2 linked regions of the Parashewanella spongiae genome follow. The protein of the gene in region 2 interacts with the protein of the main gene of each other region in a pairwise test. Links are inferred from orthologs where the notes say so. Each region holds a gene or a part of one and is shown on either strand. Other genes may lie near its edges. The genes, in order: E2I05_RS17090 and rraB.

Region 1 (3,279 bases), 910 kb from region 2 along the record:
TTCGACTCTTGGTGTCGGCACCATTTCCTCTTTTAATTAAGAGCATCGCCCGAATAGCTCAGTCGGTAGAGCAGAGGATTGAAAATCCTCGTGTCCCTGGTTCGATTCCGGGTTCGGGCACCACTTCATCGTTAATGATGATACGCCGACATAGCTCAGTTGGTAGAGCAACTGACTTGTAATCAGTAGGTCCCGAGTTCGACTCTTGGTGTCGGCACCATTTTCAACTTCAATATTCTTAATTAACCCCGCACTAAATATCAATATTCTTTAATCGCTACTCTTAAATCGCATATATAGTTAATGCAATTTAAGTTTTGGTCTGTGCCAACGCAACATCTTTTTAGCCATTCGATAAATAATGGCAGAAAACCATCCAAAGAGACTTGAAAGATGTCTCTGATATAAAGACATATACATAACTCTTGCAAGGTGCCCTTCAACAAAAAATTGTCCTGAGCGTAAACTGCCCATTAAATTACCAACGGCTGAAAAACGGCTTAGGGACACCAAAGAGCCGTAATCACGGTATTCAAAAGGTTTTTGTTTACGGCCAGTAAATCGCTTTATCAAGTTTTTATAAAGCTGCTGTGCCATTTGATCGGCAGCTTGTGCTCTCGGCGGAACAAAGCTCCCATCAGCTAATTTCAATTCAGCACAATCTCCAATAGCAAATACATTTTCAGTACCAATCGCTTTCATAAACGAGTCAACTTCTATTTGATTACGTTTGGTCACAGGCAAAGTGGTAAACTGAGAAAAAACATCTGGACCTTTGACTCCTGCAGCCCAAACCTTTATGTCTGCTGGAACTGTATTACCGTCATGAGTAATAAAGCCTTCTTTAGAGATCTCTTTAACTTGAACGCCTATGTGAAGCTTTATACCAATTCGATCTAATAAGGACTGTGCCCGAGCGCTTACTTTTTCCGGCAATTGAGGGAGTATTTTCGGTGATGCTTCCAGTAAATGCACATCGAGATGGTGTTGAGTGACATTGACATAACCAAATTCTTTAACTGACTCGATCACGTGAAATAATTCAGCTGCGAGTTCAACCCCTGTAGCTCCTGCTCCTACAATACCAATGCTCACTTTTTTATCTGCTGATTCACTTAATTGAAGCAATGCATCAAGTAACTTTTGATGAAAGAGCTCTGCACTATTTAAGTTATCGAGCAAGATACAATGTTCATCGGCACCTTTGGTACCAAACGTATTAGAAACACTGCCTAAAGCAAGCACCAGAAAATCATATTCAATAGTACGCGTCGCAAGTAACAATTCACCATCTGCCGCATATACTGGCGCAAGCTGAAAAGTATTATTGCTATGGTCGCAATTTTCAATTTCACCGCGTATAAAGCGATAACCATTTTTTAAGCTGTGATCGCGATAAAGTAAGCCATCAATCGATTTATCGATGGCTCCAACAGCCACTTCATGCAGTTTAGGTTTCCAGATATGAATAGGGCTTTTATCAACTAAGCAGATATCAAAATCAGCTTTATGCCCGAGACGTCTCCCTAGTTTTGATGCCAATGCTAAACCGCCAGCACCACCGCCAACGATGACAATCTTTTTTACTGTCATAGCTTCCCTCTATCGACCACACATAATAAATGAATTAGATCGCGTCTTCGTTTTCTTCGCCTGTACGAATACGAATGACCCTTTCTATATCTGTAACAAAAATTTTCCCGTCACCGATTTTATTTGTTCGAGCCGTTTCAACAATAACATCAATAGCTTGATCTAATAATTCATCTTGAATGACAAGCTCAATTTTAACTTTCGGTAAAAAATCAACCATGTACTCTGCGCCACGGTAAAGTTCAGTGTGCCCCTTTTGTCGACCAAAGCCTTTCACTTCCATAACCGTCATGCCTGTGATGCCAATATCAGCGAGTGATTCCCTAACATCATCTAATTTGAAAGGTTTTATGATCGCCTCAACTCTTTTCATCAACCGCTCCTAGCTGTTTTGATACAAGTACTTGTTGTTAACATTTTAGCCTTATAAAACACGTATTGATAGAGCCAGCCTCAATCGTTGATGTCAACATAATATGTAATATCGCCAAAGTACAAGATTGTTATTAACATGCCATACTTTATAGAGTAAAATTTGTTCGCTATACAGGATTTCAAGGATGAAACCGTGAACAGGCTAAAAGGATTTACGCTCATAGAATTAATGGTAACAATTTCAATTGCTGCAATATTGCTGACTGTTGGTGCCCCGTCACTTAATAGCCTATATCAAAATACGAGAGCTGACAGCGGAATCAAGCAAATCCATCAAGCCTTATATTTTGCTCGCAGCCATGCAATCAGTCTCGGTCAAAACATTACCGTTTGCCCCAAAAATGGAAGCCAGTGTAATAATGGTAAAAATAATTGGAAAAACGGTATGATCGTTTTTATTGATAGTGATAGAAATGATGTACCCGATACACCGCAGTCTATTTTGATTCATGTGAGCGCCTTTCATGACAAGGATATTGTTCAATTTAACCGTGCAATCTCCATTAAATTTCAACCAGATGGGACTACTTTTGGAGCTGCTGGAACATTAACATATTGCCCTGACGAAGCAGATAATGAATCTTCTAAAGCTGTTATCATTAACTTTGCTGGTAGAATTCGTTATTCTCAAGACGCTGTCATCACGTGTTCAACTAACTGAATTCGAACATTAAACCATTTTTCTACTGAAACTTTCACAGTTTTTCAATATACTCTAAAATCATGAATCATTTTAGGTAACAAAAAATGAGATACATTCGCGGATTCACATTAGTGGAAGCTATGGTCACCATTGCCATTGCCGCGATTTTAATCCTCGTTGGTGCACCTTCATTGAATTCGTTTTATCAAAATGTTCGCGCTGAACAAAGTATTAATAAGATTCAAACCACACTCGCTTTTGCTCGTAACCAAGCCATGAGCTATGACATCAGCGTGGAAGTATGTCCAGCAAATGGTTGTGATGGCAATTGGAACACTGGAATACAGGTTTTTACTTTCGATGTACCTCAAGCACCACTTGTTCCAGGTCAAAGCGCAGATAGAGTTCAACCAGCCCGCATGATCTTAAGAGAAACTGGGGCATTTAATCGTAATGATACCGTTATGCTCACACCAACAACTTTTACTTTTTTAGGCTCAGGTAAAATAAATGGATTACCAGACAGACAACCAACAGACAACCCAATTACTTTGAGTTACTGTCCTAATTCTAAGAATGCAAATGCCATCGGGCTTGAAATTAGAAAA
Region 2 (3,291 bases):
CATGATAATGCCGAAAAGTGGCAACGCACGCTGGCGATGGAGATCAATTATCGGATTAAAGATCACAACATTCAATGTGATCTATTAATGCTGTTTACTGAAGAATCAATGCCAACTTTAACAAATAAAATAAGCTACTTAATTGACTGACCGAGCAACTGCCAATGTCTGATAACACTCATCATTTAAGCGAATTCCACTGGCTGATTGAAATGGTTCAAACCATTGAAGTCGGTATCGTGGTGCTGGATCGCAATTATAATATAAAACTGTGGAATGGTTTCATGGAAAACCACAGTGGCGTTTCGCCCAATATTTTAAAAGACCAAAATTTATTTCAACATTTTGCTGATTTAGATACCGAATGGCTGAAGAAAAAAATGGAATCGGTTTTTTTACTCAAAAACCGTGCTTTCATCAGTTGGGAGCAGCGACCTTTTGTATTTTGCTTTAAAAATTATCGCCCAATCACTGGTCGCGCCGCGCATATGTACCAGAATGTCACTTTGCAACCTTTGGTATCTTTAACCGGTGAAGTCAGCCACATTAGCATGATCATTTATGATGTCACCGATATTGCAATGAATAAATTGCAGCTCAATAATGTTAACCAAACGCTCGAACATTTATCCCAAACCGATGAACTCACTCAGCTAAATAACCGTCGCCATTGGCAACATTGTATGGAACGTGAGTATGAGCGGTTCAGCCGCTACAACACAGCTTCCAGCTTAGTGATGTTAGACATCGATCATTTTAAGAGTATTAATGATCGTTTTGGCCATCAGATCGGTGATGTCGTGATTCAGCGCGTCGCCCATATGTTAAGCCAATCATTGCGCGAAACCGATTGCGCGGGGCGTTACGGTGGCGAAGAATTTGCAGTGGTATTAGCTAATACCAACAGCAAAGACGCGATAAGTTTTACTGAACGATTAAGAAAACGAGTTGAACAGGTTGAGTTTATGGCTGACGACGATGTGTTTCGTGTCACCGTTAGCTTTGGTATCTGTGACTTAAACGATGATATTAAAGACAGTATTAGTTGGCTCTCATTCGCCGATAAAGCGCTTTATCGAGCCAAACTTAATGGCCGAAATCGCAGTGTGATATACCGCGATATCAGCGGAGATGAAAAGTTACATTAAGGGGTGTTGTCTTAGGGTCTGTTGATCTTTCAGGATTAAATTTTGTGCTATTTGAGCATTTATCTGTTCAAGGCGTGAGCAGTGATGCTTAGCCATCTAAGTGAGCTGGTCACAACACAGAACAGTGAATGCTCAAAAGCATCGAAAAAAGAGAGAGCGTAAATTGGTCGCTCTTTCTAAATAAAAGGTGCTGCGTTATCGTTTTCTTATTTGGAAACGAAGTAACGACAGTTTTGTATGTCGATAATAACCAAACCTCACAAACTCTACCTTGCATAAAATAACCAATTTATCGCTGCAAAAACAATCACGAAAGATCAACAGACCCTAATGTAATGTTTCTTTTTGTTCGGCTTCAACATCGTCACCAATAAAGTAAGTACCCCAACCTTCATATTCTACTTTTTGTTTTGTGGCTAGCTGCAACAGTTGCTCGCACGCTTTGTCGAGCAACTCAAGATCTAATCTATGATTTGAAACGGCATCAAAACAATAAACAACACGACCATCTTCTAATTCAAGTTCTTCAGCATCATTCACTTCATAACCCAATTTAAACGCTTCAACCGCGACCTTTTCAAGGCGATCAAAATTATGAGATACAAAGTGGTGTTCAATAATATACTCAGCATCAGGCTCAGAGCCATCGGCCAATAATTCACTCACAATCAAGCGATTCTCTTCGCGTTGCTCTTGTATCTGTTGCTCAATAGACATGGGTTACACTCCATTTAAAATTCGAAGTTGATTTTACACTAAAATAATGGGCAATTAAGCCAAATGCCAAAAATTATCTGTGGGTAGTTTTAGGCTCATATTCAGTTAATACCAATTACAGTAATTAATCTCTCACTCAGTAAGAGCTAAGGGTTTTCAGTACAAGGCTGTATTTCGAAGTACTATCTGAATAACTCAAGAGCATGCAACGCAGTAATGGAAGCCTTTAGCCTTGCCCTTAGGGAGCTTGTATGCCCTCACTTTGATTTATAAAGAATACTTCACAAAATTTTCTCAACGTAGCAATGTAATAACGACAGTTTTGTATGTCGGTAATAACTATGTTTTCACCAATTTCGTTAGTAATTTGTGCGCATACATAGCTCTGAGTTGAGTATTTAATTACTGTAATTGGTATAACTTGTCATACAAGCGATTGATGCGTCATTAATAGCAATCCCTTTGGGTAAAATATTAGTTTGTCTTTGATTCAGCTTGCAATGACAAATGCAAAATAATAATGAGTAAGTGATCTAGCAATTTAGAAAGTACCAATCTTTGTCATATCAGCGAAGGCTGGTATTCAGTGGTTTTGTAGAAAAAGCAAAGGCACTAGACTACCGACATACAAAACTGTCGTTACTTCGTTTCCAGTCTGCGCTGGAGTGACGAGAACTCATCGGTATACTTTCTTTCGCAACTTTCCTAAAAATCCATAAACAACATAAAAGCTCAACAGCCTTTATTTAGCATTATTTTAACGTTTATTTGAAGATAACTTATCGGCTTCTACATTTAAATCATTCAATTTTACTTTCATGATTTCGAAAACGTTATCGGCCAATGTTCTCGCATCAGACTTGGTTAAGGATTGAGTCTCAATCGGCGCCAGCATTTCAATTATGACCGTACCGTTATTCCAACGGTTCAAGTTAATATTATTTTGTGAACTGGCTACGACTGGAATGACCGGCGCATTGGCGGCGATTGCGGTATGAAATGCACCTGATTTTAATGGCAATAAACCTCGCCCACGTGAGCGCGTACCTTCAGGGAAAATCCATACCGATAAACGATTTTTTTTCATTTTTTCAGCAACCGCGGCCATAGTACTGACTGCACGGTGACGATTACTTCGATTAATTAAAATATTTCCAGAAAGCCAATAGATCTGTCCAAAAAGCGGCATCCAGGCTAAGCTTTTTTTCCCAAGGCTTACAGTCCCTTTTGGTACAGCGGCAGTATGGGTAAAAATATCATAATTATTCTGATGGTTGGCCACATAAACATTTGGCCCTTCGTAATGCTTTTTAGGCAGGCGTAGCACCAGTTTTATCCCGAGGATGGGACAAACCTTAGAAAATATCTGCGCTAAAACGTGAACATTATCTCGATGCCTAGGTCGCACCACACAAAAAACCATGCT

The links.
Region 1: the proteins of rraB (region 2) and E2I05_RS17090 interact in binary tests that used the Escherichia coli proteins (3 or more experiments, as listed by UniProt). The link is inferred for Parashewanella spongiae from one-to-one orthologs.

The regions. Positions count from the first base shown.
Region 1 is NZ_CP037952.1:4,300,785-4,304,063, forward strand. What follows is about bases 298-3,241. They hold E2I05_RS17090 (P-II family nitrogen regulator), read right to left. Parts: upstream 1,967-3,241; coding sequence 1,628-1,966; downstream 298-1,627. Other genes in these bases: E2I05_RS17085 (NAD(P)/FAD-dependent oxidoreductase), read right to left, coding at 301-1,593; E2I05_RS17095 (GspH/FimT family pseudopilin), read left to right, coding at 2,162-2,689; E2I05_RS17100 (GspH/FimT family pseudopilin), read left to right, coding at 2,776-3,241. Also shown: more of E2I05_RS17100, read left to right, coding at 3,242-3,279. UniProt on the Escherichia coli protein: P-II indirectly controls the transcription of the glutamine synthetase gene (glnA). P-II prevents NR-II-catalyzed conversion of NR-I to NR-I-phosphate, the transcriptional activator of GlnA. When P-II is uridylylated to P-II-UMP, these events are reversed.
Region 2 is NZ_CP037952.1:5,215,863-5,219,153, forward strand. The notes cover bases 171-3,126. They hold rraB (ribonuclease E inhibitor RraB), read right to left. Parts: upstream 1,866-3,126; coding sequence 1,476-1,865; downstream 171-1,475. Other genes in these bases: E2I05_RS20670 (sensor domain-containing diguanylate cyclase), read left to right, coding at 171-1,148; E2I05_RS20680 (1-acylglycerol-3-phosphate O-acyltransferase), read right to left, coding at 2,623-3,126. Outside these bases: E2I05_RS20665 (response regulator), read left to right, coding at 1-150; more of E2I05_RS20670, read left to right, coding at 165-170; more of E2I05_RS20680, read right to left, coding at 3,127-3,291. UniProt on the Escherichia coli protein: Globally modulates RNA abundance by binding to RNase E (Rne) and regulating its endonucleolytic activity. Can modulate Rne action in a substrate-dependent manner by altering the composition of the degradosome.